Regions from separate parts of the Variovorax sp. YR750 genome, predicted to be linked through region 1. Evidence: riboswitches for the same ligand, from Rfam matches in the RefSeq annotation. Region 1 holds a riboswitch; the other holds the start of a gene.

The links. A riboswitch is a leader RNA that binds a small molecule or an ion and turns the genes downstream of it on or off. The one in region 1 is predicted to bind cobalamin.
Region 2: another riboswitch for cobalamin. It lies ahead of BMY35_RS18255 (TonB-dependent receptor); the one in region 1 lies ahead of BMY35_RS19410 (TonB-dependent receptor domain-containing protein).

Annotation. Positions count from the first base shown of each region.
Region 1 covers NZ_FOBJ01000009.1:106,367-115,088, forward strand. The annotation lists gene BMY35_RS19400 (bifunctional adenosylcobinamide kinase/adenosylcobinamide-phosphate guanylyltransferase) at 1-200, opposite strand, end outside; gene BMY35_RS19405 (cobyrinic acid a,c-diamide synthase CobB) at 175-1,602, opposite strand; gene BMY35_RS19410 (TonB-dependent receptor domain-containing protein) at 1,587-3,506, opposite strand; cobalamin riboswitch at 3,596-3,853, opposite strand; gene BMY35_RS19415 (ClcB-like voltage-gated chloride channel protein) at 3,908-5,629, shown strand; gene BMY35_RS19420 (hypothetical protein) at 5,744-5,968, shown strand; gene BMY35_RS19425 (cell division protein ZapA) at 5,965-6,288, shown strand; gene BMY35_RS19430 (sulfite exporter TauE/SafE family protein) at 6,570-7,397, shown strand; gene BMY35_RS19435 (universal stress protein) at 7,489-7,914, shown strand; gene BMY35_RS19440 (AraC-like ligand-binding domain-containing protein) at 7,932-8,722, opposite strand, start outside.
Region 2 covers NZ_FOBJ01000008.1:220,773-229,494, forward strand. The annotation lists gene BMY35_RS18250 (PepSY domain-containing protein) at 1-1,297, opposite strand, end outside; gene BMY35_RS18255 (TonB-dependent receptor) at 1,321-3,405, opposite strand; cobalamin riboswitch at 3,660-3,956, opposite strand; gene BMY35_RS18260 (hypothetical protein) at 4,036-4,257, opposite strand; gene BMY35_RS18265 (hypothetical protein) at 4,428-4,832, shown strand; gene ybaL (cation:proton antiporter domain-containing protein) at 4,867-6,570, opposite strand; gene BMY35_RS18275 (dicarboxylate/amino acid:cation symporter) at 6,647-7,990, opposite strand; gene phbB (acetoacetyl-CoA reductase) at 8,117-8,722, opposite strand, start outside.

The DNA.
Region 1 (8,722 bases):
GCCTGGTGGCGCACGATGCGCTCCAGCATCTCGTCGTCGTAGGCCTGCGCGGTGGCGATCAGCACGGCGCGGTGCGTACGCGCATCGGCCGCGAGCCAGTCGATGGCGCGCTGCTCGGCGCGGCGCGACTTGCCGCTCTTCTGGCCGCCGAGGATGAACTCGTGCGCCGGGGTCCTAGGCTTGGTCGGTTGATGCGGCATGGCTCTCCAACTCGATGGGCATGGCGCCGAAAAGGCGCGCGGTGGCTTGCGGACTGGAGGCGAACCACGCGTGGAAATAGCTCGCGCGCACCGGCCCGTGCACGTACAGCGCTTCGCCGGCGCGCCCGCCCACGGGCTGCGTCGCCCCGGGCCGGGCGGTGTGCGCGGCGGGCACGAGCGGCGTCTCGCAGCTGGAATAGTGGAATGTGTGGCCGCGCAGGACATGGCTGCCGAGCGCGAGCTGCTGCGGTCCGAGGCCGGCCAGCCGCTTCTGCATGGTCACGCGGCCGGGCAGCAGGCCCCAGAGGCGATGGACCTGCCCGCCGTCCTGCAGCGCGAGTTCGTCGAACAGCGCCATCATGCCGCCGCACTCGGCCCAGACCGGCTTGCCCGAAGCGACGTGCGCGGCGAGCGATTCGCGCATGGGCGCGCAGGCGGCCAGGGCCCCGGCGTGCAGTTCGGGATAGCCGCCGGGCAGCCAGGCCGCATCGCAGGCAGGCAGTGCATCGCCCGCGAGCGGCGAGAAGAAGCTCAGCCGCGCACCCAGTGCCGTGAGCACGTCGAGGTTCGCCGGGTAGATGAAGGAGAAGGCAGCGTCGCGCGCAATGGCGATGGTGCGGCCGGCGAGCAGCGGCGGTACGGCCTGCGCCTCGTCGGATGCGGGAGCCTCGAAGCGCACCTGCGGCATGCGGGCAACCGGCATCTGTCCGAGCGGCGTGGCGGCCAGCACGTCGGCCGCCGCATCTAGCCTCGCCATCGCGTCGCCGAGTTCGGTGGCGGCCACCAGCCCCAGGTGCCGCTCGGGCAGCGTGAACCCCGCTTCGCGCGGCAAGGCGCCGAGCCATTGCGAGGGATCGCGCAATGCGTCCTTCAGCATGCCCGCGTGCCGCTCACTGGCCACGCGGTTCGCCAGCACGCCCGCCCACGGCAGGCCGGGGCGGAAGTTCTGCAGCCCGTAGGCCAGCGCGCCGAAGGTGCCCGCCATGGCCTGCGCATCGATCACCGCCAGCACCGGCAGGCCGAAGCGCTGCGCCAGGTCGGCGGCACTGGGAGTGCCGTCGAAGAGGCCCATCACGCCCTCGACGATCAGCAGGTCGCATCCGGCCGCCGCCTCGTGCAGGCGCGCGCGGCAGTCGGCCTCGCCGGTCATCCAGAGATCGAGCGAGTGCACGGGCGCGCCAGTGGCCAGCGCAAGCCAGTGCGGGTCGAGGAAATCGGGGCCGCACTTGAAGGCGCGCACGCGCCGGCCCTGGCGCGCATGCAGCCGCGCCAGCGCGGCCGCGACGGTGGTCTTGCCCTGCCCCGAGGCCGGGGCGGCCACGAGCACGGCGGCGCATGAAACCGCCGCGGCACCGCTGGCGGTGCCGTTCGGACGGGAAGATGAGCTTATTGAGGCGTCCACTTGAGACCGACGTACGCGGTGCGGCCTGCGGTGGCGTACAGCCGCGCGAACTGGTAGTCCTTGTTGCCCGCATTGTCGACGCGCGCGACCAGGTTGAGGTCGCGCGTGATCTGCGTGGTGGCCGACAGGTTCAGCACCGTGTAGCCGCCGAGCTTGACGCTGTTGGCGGCATCGTCGTAGCGGCGGCTGGAGGTCTGCACCTCGGCTCCCAGCGTCCAGCCAGCGACGCGCCAGTCGGCGCCGATGGTGGCGTGGCGCTGCGCGCGGCGGGCCAGCAGGTTGTGGGTGGCAAGGTCGCGCGGGTCCTGGAAGTCGAGCGAGCTGCGCAGCGTGACGTCGCCGATGCGGTGGCTGCCCGACAGCGTGACGCCCTGGTAGCGCGCGCGGGCCGTGCTCGCGTAGCAGCCGAAGGACGAGGCGCAGCCCTTGGCCGAGCCGTCGAACACGATCAGGTTCTGCACGCGGTTGGCGTACGCCACCACGCCCAGCTGGGTGGCGCCTTCGGTGTACTGCAGGCCCAGCTCTAGGTTGCGGCTCGATTCGGGCTTGAGCGTGGCCAGGCCGTATTCGCTGAAGCGCTGGTACAGCGTGGGCACGCGGAAGGCGGTGCCGGCCGACGCCGTGAAGCGCAGCGACGGCGTGATGGCGTAGCCGTAGGCCGCGCTGCCGGTGGTCTTGCCGCCGAACTCGCTGTCCCTGTCGTGGCGCACGTGCAGTTGCAGCGAGTGCGGGCCCTGCACGAAGCCGTAGCCGAGCGAAATGGCGTTCTGCGAGCGGTCGCGCGACAGCAGCTTCGAGGTGGTGGTGGCCGCGTTCTCGAGCGCGTCCTCGCGGCGCTCCAGCGTGGCGGTGACAAGGTGCGGGCCGAAGCGGAATTCGTTCTGGAACAGGTAACCGCGCAGCTTGGTCTCGGTCCGGTAGAACGAGGGCTGCGTCTTGTAGACCGACTGCGAGTCGGTCACCTGCACGCGGGTGCTGTAGACGTCGTTCCACTTGGCCGACCAGGTCAGGCCGGCGGTGCGCAGCGTGTTGCTCGACACGTCGTCGCGGAACAGGATCGGCGGCTTGGTCTTGTAGGCCACGGTGGCGTCGTAGCCCGCCTTGGTGTCGCTGGCGAGCATCGTGGCCTCGATGCGCTGGTCGGGCGTGATCTGGAAGCCCAGCTTCACGTTGCCCGAGGTGCTGTTGTAGCCGTCGCGGTCGGGGCTGGTGAAGCCGTCCTTGGTCACGTTGCGCTTGTCCACGGGCTGCACGTTGTAGCCCTTGCTCTCTTCGTGCGCCACGCCGAACGAGTAGTCGAAGAGGCCCGACTTGCCGCTCACGCCGCCTTCGATCTTGCGCAGGCCGTAGCTGCCGATGCCGATGCCCGCGTAGGGCGACACGCCCTCCTCGCCGCGCCTGGTGAAAAGCTGGATCACGCCGCCCACGGCGTCGGAGCCGTAGACCGCGGCGGCCGGGCCGCGCAGCACTTCGATGCGGTCGATCTGCGAGAGCGGAATGCCTTCCCAGCCGGCGCCGCCGGTGGATTGCGAGTCGATGCGCACGCCGTCGAGGTACACGGCGGTGAAGCGCGTCTCGGCGCCACGGATGAACAGGCTGGTGGTGTTGCCCACGCCGCCGGAGCGCGAGATCTCGATGCCGGGCAGGCGCGAGAGCACGTCGGCCACGCCGGTCGCGCCGCTGCGCTCGATCGCCTTGCGGTCGACGATGGAGACGTCACCCACGAGGTCCGACAGCGGCTGCGGCGTGCGGTTGGCCGTGACCACCGTCTCGGCGAGAGCTGGCGCCTCCTGCGCATGGACCGCCGTGCCGCCGAAGGCGGAAACCAGTGCGAGCGGCAGGCAGGCCTGGCGAAAACGGCGCGCAGGAACGCGGCCGCGGGAAAAGCAAACGTGGGAAATCATGAATCAAGCGAACGAACGTCAATACCCCTGGCCGGCCTCCCCGCCGGCGCCTGGGCGCAATGGCCGCGCATGCGTTCATCGTCGACGCGTGCGGCAGCCGCCTTGTTGGCCGGTATCCGGGCTGGCAGAACGGCTCCTCACCGCCTTCCCAGACACCTGTTTCAGGGCGTCCAGTGGCTTCGATGGAAAGGGGCTGGCACCTTGCGGCGCCGTCTGCTTGACCGTTGCGGGGGCAGCGCAGGCGGCTTCGGCCTTGTTCCGGTACGAACCCGGGGCTTCCACTCCTGCTTCCCGTTGAACTGCGCCGTGCGAACCACGGCGCGAGCACCAACGGGCGGAATTCTATGCCCTGCCCAGCGGTGCTTAAGTCGAAAGTCGTGGTACCGCTAACATCGACGGCCATGATGCGGCCCGCCTCGGTCTTCCTGAATCTTCGCTCGGCGCTGCAGCGTCTCTTCGGTGTCTCGGGCTGGCAGTCGATGCTGCTGTGGTCCATCGTGGCCGGACTGCTCGGCACGCTGGCGACCGAACTCTTTCGCGCGGCACTGCTCGCCTTCGAGCATCTGGTGCTCGGGCCGGGCGAAGGACTCGTGGCGATGGCCAAGCACCTGCCGTGGTGGGCGCGCATCGCCTGCCCCACGTTGGGCGGGCTGGTGGCGGGACTGCTGCTGGTGCTCGCGAAGCGCGTGGCCGAACGCAGCGCCACCTCGGACTACATGGAAGCCATCGTGCTGGGCGACGGGCGCATTCCGGTGGCGCAGACGCTGGCGCGCAGCGCGTCCTCGCTGGTGAGCATCGGCACCGGCGGCTCGATCGGGCGCGAGGGCTCGATGGTGCAGCTGGCGGCGCTGGCCTCTTCGCTGTTCGGGCAGGTGTTTCGCTTTCCGGCCGAGCGGCTGCGGCTGCTGGTGGCCTGCGGCGCGGCGGCCGGCCTCACGGCTGCCTACAACGCGCCCATTGCCGGCGCCTTCTTCGTCGCGGAGATCGTGCTGGGCTCCATCGCGATGGAAAGCGTGGGGCCGATCATCATCGCCTCGGTAGTCGCCAACGTCGCGATGCGGGCGCTGCCGGGCTACCAGCCGCCCTACAGGATGCCGCCGTTCCCGGAAATCCACGGCACCGAGGTCGTGCTGTTCTGCGTGCTCGGCGTGCTGCTGGGCTTCGCGGCGGTCGGCTTCCTGCGCGCGCTGCAGGGCAGCCGGGCGTTGTTCTCGCGGCTGCCGATCGCTCTGCCGTTGCGGCTGGCGCTGGGCGGGCTCGTGATGGGCGCGGTGTCGGTGCCGATGCCGGAGGTCTGGGGCAATGGCTACAGCGTGGTCAATTCGGTGCTGCACACGCCATGGGCATGGACGCTGATCGCGATGGTGTTGCTCGCCAAGGCGGTCGCCACCATGGCCACGGCGGGCTCGGGCGCGGTGGGCGGCGTGTTCACGCCCGCGCTCTTCTTCGGCTGCATGATCGGCGCGCTGTTCGGCCAGGGCGTGCAGGCGCTGTGGCCGGCGGCGAGCTCGGCGCCCTTCGCCTACGCCATCGTCGGCATGGGAGCCTTCCTGGCGGGCGCGACGCAGGCGCCGCTCATGGCCATCCTGATGATCTTCGAGATGACGCTGAGCTACCAGGTCATGCTGCCGCTGATGGCCGCGAGCGTCATCGCGTACTTCGTCGCGCGCTCGGCCAATGCGGGTTCGATGTACGAGATCACGCTGCATCGCAACGCGCAGCGCGACGACCAGATGCGCCTGCGCGGGCTGCACATGCGCGACCTGGTGCAGCCGGCCGAAACGGTGGTCGGACCGCAGGCGGACCGCGAGGCGATGAGCAGGCTCTTCCTGCAGCACCCCGTGAAGTATCTGTACGTGGTGGACGCGGACAAGCGCTATCTCGGCGTGGTGCCGCTCTCGTCGCTCGGTACGGCGCCCCAGGAGACGACGGCCGCCGCCCTGCTCTCCCAAACGATCCAGCCGATCACCGCCGGCACCGGGCTGGGCGAGGCGCTGCAGCGCTTTCTCGACCACCTGGGCGAGCGGCTGCCGGTGATCGAGAGCGCGGAAAACCCCGTGCTGCTGGGCGTGGTCGCCAAGAGCGCGCTGCTGGCCACCTACGTGCGGCTGAGCGAGGCCTGAAAAGGCCGCGAAGGGTTTGATCGGCAGGCTGCAAAGCCGCAGAATCCCTGCCACGTCGGGCAGCGCGTCCGGCCTCGGCGGGACCGCCTCCCCGGGAAACTACAATCGCCAACCATGCCCGCCTCCAGCCCCATCGATCAGATCGCCGAGCGCGTCGAACGACTGCTCGTGCGTCACGAAGAGGTGCAGCGCACCAACGCGCTGCTGCAGGAACAGGTCGATGCGCTCACGCGCGAACGCGACGCACTGAAGTCGCGGCTCGTCGCGGCCCGCACGCGCCTCGATGCCCTGCTCGAACGGTTGCCGGCTGAACCACCTTCCGAAGATTCCCCCGCATGAAGCAGATTGAAGTACAGATCATGGGACAGAGCTATCTGCTCGGCTGTCCCGATGGCGGCGAGGCGCAGTTGCGCGAAGCCGTCGAACGCGTGGATGCCGCCATGTGCAAGATCCGCGACGCGGGAAAAGTCAAGGCCCGCGACCGCATCGCGGTGCTGGCCTCGCTGAACCTGGCATTCGACCTCGCGGCCCAGCAGGCCGCCGCCAGCGCGCCGCCCACTCCGGCAGCCGCGCCTGATACCACCGAAACCGATCCGAAGGCCGCCCAGCTCATTCAAAGACTCGATCAGGCCCTGGCGGGCGATGGACATTTGCTCTGAGCGGGTTCCGCCGGCGGGGCGGCAGCGGTAAAATCCGATTCGTCTGCGGTGCGCGTTGGGCTTTATATGTCCTTGTTCCAATGCTCTACGGAGCCGGGCTTGGTAAATCGCTCGACGGGTGTGATCATCTCGCGTCAGATGAACCCGAAGTCCTGCTGCCCTCGCCCACCTGAACCCCGGTTCAGGATGCGAGTCCGGCGCCCACTTGCAGACACCTAATTCCGCCACGGCCCCCTGCACACACTGCTCGGGGCCGTTGCTTTTTGCGATACAGAATTTCCGTGAACGTCTCCAGCCTGCTCGACCCCATCCTCATCGCCGAACTCGCCGCCCTCGGGCTCGGCACCGGTTTCCTCGCAGGCCTGCTGGGCATCGGCGGCGGCATGCTGATGGTGCCCTTCATCACGATCATCATGGGCCACCGCGGCGCGCCGGCCGATCTCTCGGTGAAGATGGCCATCGCGACCTCGATGGCGACCATCATCTTCACCTCGGTGTCGAGCGTGCGCGCGCACCACAAGCGCGGCGCGGTGCGCTGGGACATCGTGAAGCGGCTCGCGCCGGGCATCGTCATCGGCAGCCTGGTGGGCAGCCTGGGCGTGTTCTCGCTGCTCAAGGGCACGGCGCTGGCGATCTTCTTCGCGCTGTTCGTGGGCTTCTCGGCCACGCAGATGTTCCTCGACAAGAAGCCCGCCCCCACGCGGCAGATGCCGGGCACGGGCGGCCAGTTCGCGGCGGGCGGCGCCATCGGCTTCATCTCGGGCCTCGTGGGCGCGGGTGGCGGCTTCATCAGCGTGCCGTTCATGACGTGGTGCAACATCTCCATCCACAACGCGGTGGCCACCAGCGCGGCGCTGGGCTTTCCCATCGCGGTGGCGAACGTGCTGGGCTATGCGGTCAGCGGCCAGTCGGTGCAGGGGCTGCCCGCAGGCTCCTTCGGCTACATCTGGCTGCCCGCGCTGGCGGTGATCGCCCTGTGCAGCGTGCTCACCGCACCTCTGGGCGCGAAGGCGGCGCACAGCCTGCCGGTGAAGAAGCTCAAGCGCGTGTTCGCGAGCATCCTCTACCTGCTGGCGGCCTACATGCTCTGGAAGGGCCTGCACGGCTGATCCTTGCAGCTGAAGAAGAAAGGGCGCAAAGCCCTTCGGCAGGAGGTGCGACTCGTTGCCGCCCCCGCGGCACGCGCCGTATAACGGGGCCATGAAAATCCTCATCGCAGTCGACGGCAGCGCCTACACACAGAAGGCTCTGGCCTATCTCGTCGCCAACCGCGCCATGTTCGTGGATGGTCACGATCTCGTGATCGTGCACGTGTGCACCGGCATCTCGGGCCATGTCACGCGCCACCTCAGCAAGGAGCTCGTCTCCGACTACTACGCCGAGGAAAGCGCCAAGGTGATCGAGCCCGTGAAGGCACAGCTCGCGGCGCAGGGCATCGCCAACTACACGGTCGACGCGCGCCACGGCCACATCGCCGAGGAAATCCTCAAGTCGGCCACCGCCGCGCAAGCCGGTCTGATCGTGCTCGGCACGCACGGCCACGGCATCCTGGGCCGCGCGCTGATGGGCTCCGTCGCCACCAAGGTGATCGCCGAGACGAACACCACGGTGCTGCTGGTCCAGTAGTTTTTCTTCTTCGCTCGCTACTGCTGCGTGCGCTGCTGCCGCCATTCGCGCGGCGAGCAGCCGAAGCGTTCCCTGAACGCGCGGCTGAAATGCGCCGCGTCGTTGAATCCCCGGCCATAGGCGATGTCCGCCACCGGACGCCCAGCGAGTCGGGGCTCCAGCAGGTCGCGGCTGCATGCCTCCAGCCTGCGCTCCCAGATGTACTGCGACGGCGTGAGCGGCTCGCTCCTGAACACGCGATGGATGTGGCTGACCGACACGCCCAGCTCCGTCGCCAGCGTACTGACAGACAGCGACGGATCCGACAACTGCTCGTCGATGCGCCGCTTCACCCGTGCGAGGTGATAGGCGGTGAGATTGCTCAGCGCCGGAGCGCGCGCGGCCGGCAGTGTCTGCAGGCCCGCCACCAGGATGTTCTGCACGCCGTTGGCCACCGCGAGCGCGGAGGCAGGCTGCAGCGTGTCGATGTCCTCGCGCAGCGTATGGATCATGCCCAGCAGCAGGTGCCCCGCGCCCTCGCGCCCCGACACCGTGGTGGCCGTCAGCGCCTCGGTGTCGCGCAGCTCGCTGCGCAGGCGCTCGCCGGGCAGCTTGAGCACGATCTGCTCGAATGACTCGTCGAAGAGCAGCTGGTAAGGCCGGGTGCTGTCGTACAGGGCAAAGTCGCCGGCCGACAGCACCGCGTCTCGGCCGTCCTGCCGCACCACGCCACGGCCGCGCGCCTGGATGCTCACGAGGAAGTAGTCGTCGCCGGAATGCGAGATGTGGCCCGGCGTGCGCATCACCTTCTGCGGGCTCGAGGTGACGA
Region 2 (8,722 bases), on a different contig from region 1:
GGCCGCTGGAAGGGTCGATGTAGATCCAGCTGCGCGCCGGATCGTCGAACTGCAGACGCCACACGGGCACGATGCGCTCGCGGTGGTGGCCGTACCAGTGGAAGTCTTCACGGGTCTGCAGCGTGGCCTCGGTGATGGCGTATCCGGGCCGCAGGCGGGCCGCGGCACGCAGGATGTCGTCCTTCGCGATGACGGCCGGCTCGCCGGTGACTGCATCGACCACGCACACCCGCGCTTTCGCATCGCGCAACTGCAGCAGCGGCCTGCCGGCGAACCACAGCAGCACGGCCTCGCGCGCGGCAGCCTCGCCCTCGCCCGCCGGCAGCGAAGCCGGCGGCCACGGGAACGGCGACTTGCCGACACCCGTGTAGCTCGCCATCGCCGCCGCGTCGCCCGCCCCGCGCTGGAACCAGCCGTTGGGGTTCATCGACAGCCAGCCGCTGACGATCCACGTCAGCACGAAGAAGCCGCCGACCAGCCCCGCGATGTGGTGCCAGGCCATCCAACCCGAGTACGGCGTGACCGCACCGTTGCGGAACCTGCGGCGCAGCCGCACCCGCAGGATGCCGATGACGATGCCCGTCACGGCCGAGACGATGCAGGCGGCCGACAGCCACACCACCACGTCGTGCCACAGCGGCGGATCGGCGCGCAGCGGCGTGAAGTAGATCCAGTGCGGCACCGAGCCCAGCCAGTTCCAGAAGCGTTCGGGGCGCGTGGTGTCGCGCACCACCTCGCCGTTGACCTGCGACACGTAGAGCTCTGTGCCCGCCTCGTCGCCGACCTCGATGCGGTGCAGCGGGCGCAGCGGGTTCAGGCCCTGCGGCACGGTCCACTGGTCGCGCTCCAGCGTCTCGGCCCAGTGCGCGCCGGCGTGACCCGAGAAGGCGCGCGCGATGGCTTCGGCCTGCGCGGCATCGACCGGGCCGGGCACATGGCCGTCGCGCGCCGACACGGTGTGCCGGCCACCGCGCGCATCGACGATGCGCCAGACGGGGCTGGCGCCGTCTCCGCCCTGCATCTCCAGCACCATGCGACGCGGCGGGCGCGACCGTGCATCCTTCGGCAGCGCATCGAGCGCGGCCGCGGGAGACACCGCCGCCTGGTCGAAACGCAGCGGAGAGAGCCCCGCGAGCCGCTCCTGGTCCGTGAGGTTGGGATACCCCACGTACATCATCACCACGCCCGAGACGAACCACATGACGAACAGCAGGCAGCCGCCGATGCCCAGCCACCGGTGCGTCCAGTAGAGCCAGTGCCGGATGCGCGGCCAGGCGCGGCGCCATGCGGAGGTCATGCGTTCCCGGTCCTGTCTGCCATTCAGAAGCTGACCAGCGCCGACAGCTCGAAGGAGCGCGGACGCCCCAGCAGCCACTGGTTGCCGCCGTTAGAGAACGACACCGGGTAGCGCCTGTCGGCCAGGTTGTAGGCACGCAGCGCGAGCTTGAGCGACGGGTTCGCCTGCCAGCTCACGCCCGCGTCGGCCACGGTGTACGAACCGATCCTGCGCGAGTTGGCCGCATCGACCTGGCGCGGGCCGACGTAGCGCACGCCGACATCGGCCTCCCATTGCGGCAGGAAGCGCCAGGTGAGCCAGATGTTCGCGGCCTCCTCGGGCACGCCGGCGGGCGTGTTGCCCACGCGCGAGACCAGCCTGCCGCTGACGACCTCGTTGAAGTCGTCGTAGCGCGCGCGCAGCTTGGTGGCGTTGGCCTCCAGCCGCAACGTGGAGCTGAGCGCCAGGTCGAGCGTGGCCTCGATGCCTTCGGAAGACTGCTTGCCGACCTGCTGGGTGACGGTCGGATCGATGGCGTCGCGCGACAGCAGCTTGTTCTTCTTGATGCTGTACGCGGCCACGGTCCAGCCGCCTCGGTTGTCCGCGAGCTGGCGCTTGTAGCCGACCTCGACTTGCCTGCCGGTGCTGAGATCGAACGCCGCCTGCGAAGCCGAAGTTGTCACCAGCGAGCCCAGCGGATCGGCCGCACGCGCCACCTGCGCGTAGAACGACTGCGAGGCGTCGGGCGCGTAGACCACGCCGAGGCGGCCGGTGGCGTACTCGAAGGTCTTGCCGAAGCTGTTGGCGGCGTTCTGCAAGTCGGTGCGCGCGACCTTCGCGTGGTCCCAGCGCAGGCTGCCCACCACCGACCACTGTTCGTCGAAGGCCAGCTTGTCCTCCGCGAAGAAGGCGTAGGTGCTGGTCTTCGTCTTGTAGCGCGGCGTGTAGGCCACGGGCGAGGCGTAGTAGCCCGGGTTGAAGACGAAGGGGTCGACCACCGAGCGGCCGCCGTAAGGCGAATCGTTGGTGTGCGTGAAGTCGATGCGGTTCGCGTCGAAACCCACCAGCACCTGGTTGGCGAGGCCGAACAGCCGGTGCCTGAAGGTGGCGTCGGTGCGGTTGCCGATCTGCTCCTGGTCGTGGCCGATCTCCAGGTAATCGCCGCGCGTCACGCGACGGGTGGTGGCGTTGTAGGTGTAGGTCTCGCTGTTGCGCCAGTGGCGCTTGCTCTCCAGCCGGTAGAGCTGGTTGCGCACGGTGACGGATTCGTTGGGCGTCCACAGGGCGTCGAGGCGGGTCCACTTGTCGCGGTACTTGATCTCGGCGTCGTCCACGTTGTAGTTCTGGCGCAGCGTCTGGCTGCTCAGGCGGCCGTCGATCAGCGGCACGCCGTAGTAGCGCTGCGGCGACTGCCGGCCCTCGTCGTGCGAGAGCGTGAACTGCAGCTGCGGCGACACGTCCAGCCGCACGGCCGCGCTCACGGCAAGGCTCTCGGCCTCGCCGCGCTGCATGAAGCCGTCGGTGTTGCGCTGGCTGATGTCGAAGCGGTAGGAGAGCCGGTCATTGATCGCTCCGCCGCTGCCGAAAGCCACCTGCCGGGTGACGTCCGAGCCCAGCGTGACCAGCGCTTCATTGCGGATCGGGCCGCGCGTGGGCTTCTTCGGCACCACGTTGATCGCGCCGCCGATGGCGCCCTCGCCGTACATCACCGAGGCCGCGCCGCGCAGCACCTCGATGCGGTCGGCCGACCAGGTGTCGAAGGGGAAGGTGACAGTGCCGGCACCCGCGAAGAGGCGCGTGCCGTCGAAGAGCTGCATCACCGAACCGTGGCCCAGGAAGCCGCGAGCCCCCAGCGCGGTGCCACCGTTGCCCGGGCCCGGCGCGCCGGTGATGCCGGTGGCGCGGGTGACGGCATCGACCACCGAGACGTCGCCGCGCGCGCGGATGGTGTCGCCCGTCAGCACCTCGATGCTGGCCGGCGTCTCCAGCGGCGTGAGGCCGAGGCGGCTGCCGGTCTGGGTGGGCTCGTCGATGGCCAGCGGCACGTGCCGGTCGGCCTCCACCTGTATGGGCTTGAGGCTCTGGCCGCCGCCGACGACTGTTTCGTCCTGAGATTGCGCCAGGGCCACCGAAGGCCCGAAAACCAGCCCCAATCCCAATGAAATGCCCGAAAGGCCCGAAAGACTCGAAAGGCGTGTCCTGCGCGGTGGCGGCACACCCTTGCGATCGCGCCGCGGCGATGCATGACCCATGTAGCTTCTCCTCCGGCCTGCGTCCCCGCAGGCTCCCGACCGATGAAGGACGCGGCGGAAGAAGAGGCGAAGGGACTGCGGCGGCTCGGGGGCGAGGGATGCGGCAGGCCCGGACACGCACTCCCGCAGCGTCCGAAGGCGGTTGCGAGGGCCGGTATCCGGGCTTGCGGAGCGCCGCGGCGTGCCTTCTGTGGAGGCACGCCACGACGGAAATCCTCGCCTTCCCACGCCGAAGCGCAGTGGCTGCCCGTGCCAACCGAGATGGCACGTGCGTGAGGGTTTCCAGATCCGCTGACCGTTGCGGGGGCAGCGCAGGAATTGACGCATCGATCGATCAAGAGAACGACGACGCGGCGCACCTGCTTCCCGTTTAACCCCGTCGCCATGGATGAGATGGCGTGCGGGGCACCTTCGAACCGTGTTGCCCGGCGCGGTTAATGAAAACTGCCGCACCGGAACGGCGGGATTATAGGTAGCGCCCCCTCGGGAGGGGCCGCGCCGCGGGCTTCAGCCGGGCTTTCCGTCGGGCCCGAACAGCCGCCGCATCATGGCCACGCCGGCCACCAGGGCGTTCGAATAGGTGGCGTAGGGCTCGTGGGCGGCTTCCAGCGGCACGTAGACGTGGGAGGTTTCGCCGGGCGTGTCGTCCACGGCCTCCATCAGCACCCAGTAGAACTCGCCCGCCTCCAGTTCGTGGACGGTGAGTGCGATGTTTCTGGGAGAGGGCATGGTGCAAGGATGAATGTGCTGCCTGACTACTGGATGAACAGGAAATGCACGGGCGTGGTTGACAGAGCTTTCGGGGTTCTCCTACAGAGCACGCCCCGGGTGCGACCTAATGTTGTATCGACAGGGACTCACGAGACTCCAAGAAGAACCGACCAAGAACAGGAGGCAGCATGAAGCACTTCACTCTTGAACCCGGCATGCGATCGAGCATCGGCGGCGCCTTCTACCCGACCGGCTACTCGATGGTGATGTTCCCCAGCGCCGAGGATGCGGACCGCATCGGCCACCGCCTGATCGAAAAGGGCATGAGCGGCGACGAGGTCTACCTGCTTCCAGCCGAGACGGTTCTCGCGGAGATCGTCCCGACCGTGAGGTCGGCCGACAGCCCCCTGCCCTCCGCCGGCACCGACGCGGCCACGGTGCGCGCCTATGCCAAGCTGGCGAAAGAGGGCCATACCGGCCTGCTCGTCAGGACGAAGGACGGCGCGGCCGCCGAGCGGCTGATGGAGCTGGTGCGCACCGTGCCCTACTCCATCGCCCAGCGCTACCGCACACTGGTGATCGAAGACCTCTGAAGCCCTGAAGGGAAAGAGTCCCTTTCAGGGGCCCTCAGGCCGGCACGGCCATCGACACGGCGCGCTGGACCACGTCGCGGGCCATGGCCTGGGCCAGTTCCTGCTCGCCGAGAAACACGGTGGCGGAGGTTTCCTGCGTGAGCAGCCGGGCCTCCTGCTCGTTGTGGCTGCGGATCACCGTCTGGATGGTCGGGTTGAGCGTGCGCGCGGTTTCCATCATCTGGCGCACGTTCATGGTGTCGGGCGTGGCCACGACCAGCACGCGGGCGCGGGCGATGTGCGCCTGTATCAGCACGGCCGGATCGGCCGCGTCGCCCCACACGGCCGGGGTACCGGCCTCGCGCAGCTTCTCGACCAGTTCGCGGTTCTGCTCGGCCACCACGTAGGGGATGTCGTTGGCGTCGAGCTCCGCCGCGATGCGGCGCCCCACCCGGCCGTAGCCCACCAGCACCACCTGCCGCGAGAGGTACTTCGCCTCGGTGGTCATGGGCAGTTCGGCGAGCGGGTCGTCGCGCATCTCGAGTCCGCGCGCGAAGGAGGAATGGGCATGCAGCCATTTCTGCATCGGCGCGATCAGGCTGAACCACAGCGGATTGGTGGCGATGGAAATCAGCGCCCCGGCCAGCACCAGGCTCTGCCCCTCCACCGGCAGCAGGCCCAGCGACACGCCCAGCCCCGCCAGGATGAACGAGAACTCGCCGATCTGCGCCAGGCTGGCGCTGACCGTGAGCGCCGTGCCCAGCGGATAGCGGAACACCAGCACCAGCGCGCAGGCCGCGAGCGACTTGCCCAGCACGATGACCAGCACCACCGCCAGCACCTGCAGCGGCCGCTCGATCAGCACCGAGGGATCGAACAGCATGCCGACCGACACGAAGAACAGCACCGCGAAGGCGTCGCGCAGCGGCAGCGATTCCTGCGCCGCCCGGTGGGCGAACTGCGACTCGCGCATCACCATGCCGGCGAAGAAGGCGCCCAGCGCGAACGACACGCCGAAGAGCGCAGCCGACGCGTAGGCAATGCTCACGGCCGCAGCCACCACGCACAGCGTGAACAGCTCGCGCGAGCCGGTGCGCGTGACCTGCCAGAGGATCCACGGGAACACGCGCCGCCCCACCACCAGCATCAGCGCGACGAAGCCGCCCACCTGCAGCAGCGTGAGGCCCAGCGTCTGCCACAGCGGATCGCCCGATCCGGCAGCACCCGACACGCCCAGCGTGCCCGCCAGCGGCGGCAGCAGCACGAGCACCAGCACCATCGCCAGGTCTTCCACCACCAGCCAGCCGACGGCGATGCGGCCGGTGAACGAATCGAGGATGCCCAGGCTTTCGAGCGCGCGCAGCAGCACGACCGTGCTGGCCACCGACAAGGCCAGCCCGAACACCAGCGCCGCGCCGGGGCTCCAGCCCCACCACAAGGCCAGGCCGCCGCCGAGCAGCGTGGCCACCGCGATCTGGGCGAGCGCGCCGGGCAACGCGATCTTGCGAACGGCCAGCAGGTCGTCGAGCGAGAAATGAAGGCCCACGCCGAACATCAGCAGCATCACGCCGATTTCGGCGAGCTGGGCGGCAATACCCGCATCGGCTACGAAGCCAGGGGTGAAGGGGCCGATGATCACGCCCGCCAACAGGTAGCCGACCAGCGCCGGCAATCGCAGCCTGGCCGCCAGGAAGCCGAGGATGAGCGCCAGCCCCAGGCCGGCGGCGATCGTGTTGATGAGGGAGACGCTGTGGGGCATCGCTCCATTTTGCAGGAACGATGCCCGGCCTTTCATTTCGAACGGCCTTCCCGGCCGGCCGTTTCAGGCGGCCTGTTCAGCCCGCCATCTTGCTGGTGCGGGCGGCATCGAGCACCTCGGGCTCCTGCGCCTCCACCCAGCTCTCGTTGTTGAGCCCGGCCCGCAGGCGGGTCTCGTCGAGTTCGCCGGTCCACTTGGCGACCACGATGGTGGCGACGCCGTTGCCGATCAGGTTGGTCAGCGCGCGGGCTTCCGACATGAAGCGATCGATGCCCAGGATCAGCGCCAGCCCCGCCACCGGCACATGGCCCACTGCCGACAGCGTGGCCGCCAGCACGATGAAGCCGCTGCCCGTGACGCCCGCCGCGCCCTTCGAGGTGAGCAGCAGCACCGCCAGCAGCGTGATTTCCTGCGTGAGCGTCATCGGCGTGTTGGTCGCCTGCGCGATGAACACCGCCGCCATCGTCAGGTAGATGGAAGTGCCATCGAGGTTGAACGAGTAGCCGGTCGGTATGACGAGACCCACGCAGGTCTTGTTCGCGCCCAGGTTCTCCATCTTCTCCATCATGCGCGGCAGCACCGATTCGCTGGACGAGGTGCCCAGCACGATCAACAGCTCTTCCTTGATGTACTTGATGAACTTCCAGATGCTGAATCCGTGGAAGCGCGCGATGAGCCCCAGCACCACGAAGATGAACAGCAGGCAGGTCAGGTAGAAGGTGCCCATCAGCTTGCCGAGCGAGAACAGGCTGCCCAGCCCGTACTTGCCGATGGTGAAGGCCATTGCGCCGAAGGCGCCGATGGGCGCCAGCTTCATGATGTAGTTGACGATGCCGAAGAGCACGTGCGAGCCCTTCTCGATCACGTCGAACACCAGCGTGCCGCGGCCGCCGAAGCGGTGCAGCGCGAAGCCGAACATCACGGCGATCAGCAGCACCTGCAGGATCTCGCCCTTGGCGAATGCATCCACCACCGTGTTGGGGATGATGTTCATGATGAAGTCGATCGTGCCGGTCATCTTGCCCGGGCCCGTGTAGGCCGCGATGCTCTTGGTGTCGAGCGTGGCCGGATCGACGTTCATGCCCGCGCCGGGTTTGAGCACGTTCACCAGCACCAGCCCCACGATGAGCGCGATGGTGCTCACCACCTCGAAGTACAGCAGCGCGAGGCCGCCGGTCTTGCCGACCTTCTTCATGTCCTCCATGCCGGCGATGCCGACCACCACCGTGCAGAAGATGATCGGCGCGATGATCATCTTGATCAGCTTGATGAAGCCGTCGCCCAGCGGCTTCATCGCCTCGCCGGCCGCCGGATAGAAGCGGCCGAGCAGCACGCCGATGATCACCGCGGTGATCACCTGCACGTAGAGGGAGCGGTAGAGCGGGAGCTTTCTGGCGGATGTGCTTGTTGTGCTTTCCATGTTTGCCTCCGGAGGGTTGAAGACTGTAGGACGCGTATTCGCGGTTTTCTATCCGTGGAACCCGCATCGTCGAAATGAAAAGACCCGCCGAAGCGGGTCTTGTCGATCAGGTGTAAGTCAGCATGCTTAATGCATGTGGAGACCGCCGTTGACGGAGAAGTCGGCCCCCGTGCTGTAGCCGCCTTCGTCGGTGGCCAGCCACGAGATGATGGAGGCGATTTCGCTCGGCTCGCCCAGGCGCTTGACCGGAATGGTGGCCACGATCTTGTCGAGCACTTCCTGGCGGATGGCCTTGACCATGTCGGTGCCGATGTAGCCCGGGCTCACGGTGTTGACCGTCACGCCCTTGTTGGCCAGCTCCTGTGCCAGCGCCATGGTGAAGCCGTGCATGCCGGCCTTGGCCGCCGAATAGTTGGTCTGGCCCGCCTGGCCCTTGGCGCCGTTGACCGAGCTGATGTTGATGATGCGGCCCCAGCCCTTTTCGACCATGTCGCCCACCACCTGCTTGGTGACGTTGAACATGCTGTTGAGGTTGGTCTCGATGACCGCGCTCCAGTCCTCGGGCGTCATCTTGAGGAACATGCGGTCCCGCGTGATGCCGGCGTTGTTCACCAGCACGTCGATGGGGCCGTGCGCGGCCTTGGCGGCGGAGAAGGCTTCAACGGTGGATTGCCAGTCGCCCACATTGCCGACCGACGCATGGAACTCGAAGCCTGCGGCTTTCTGTTCGGC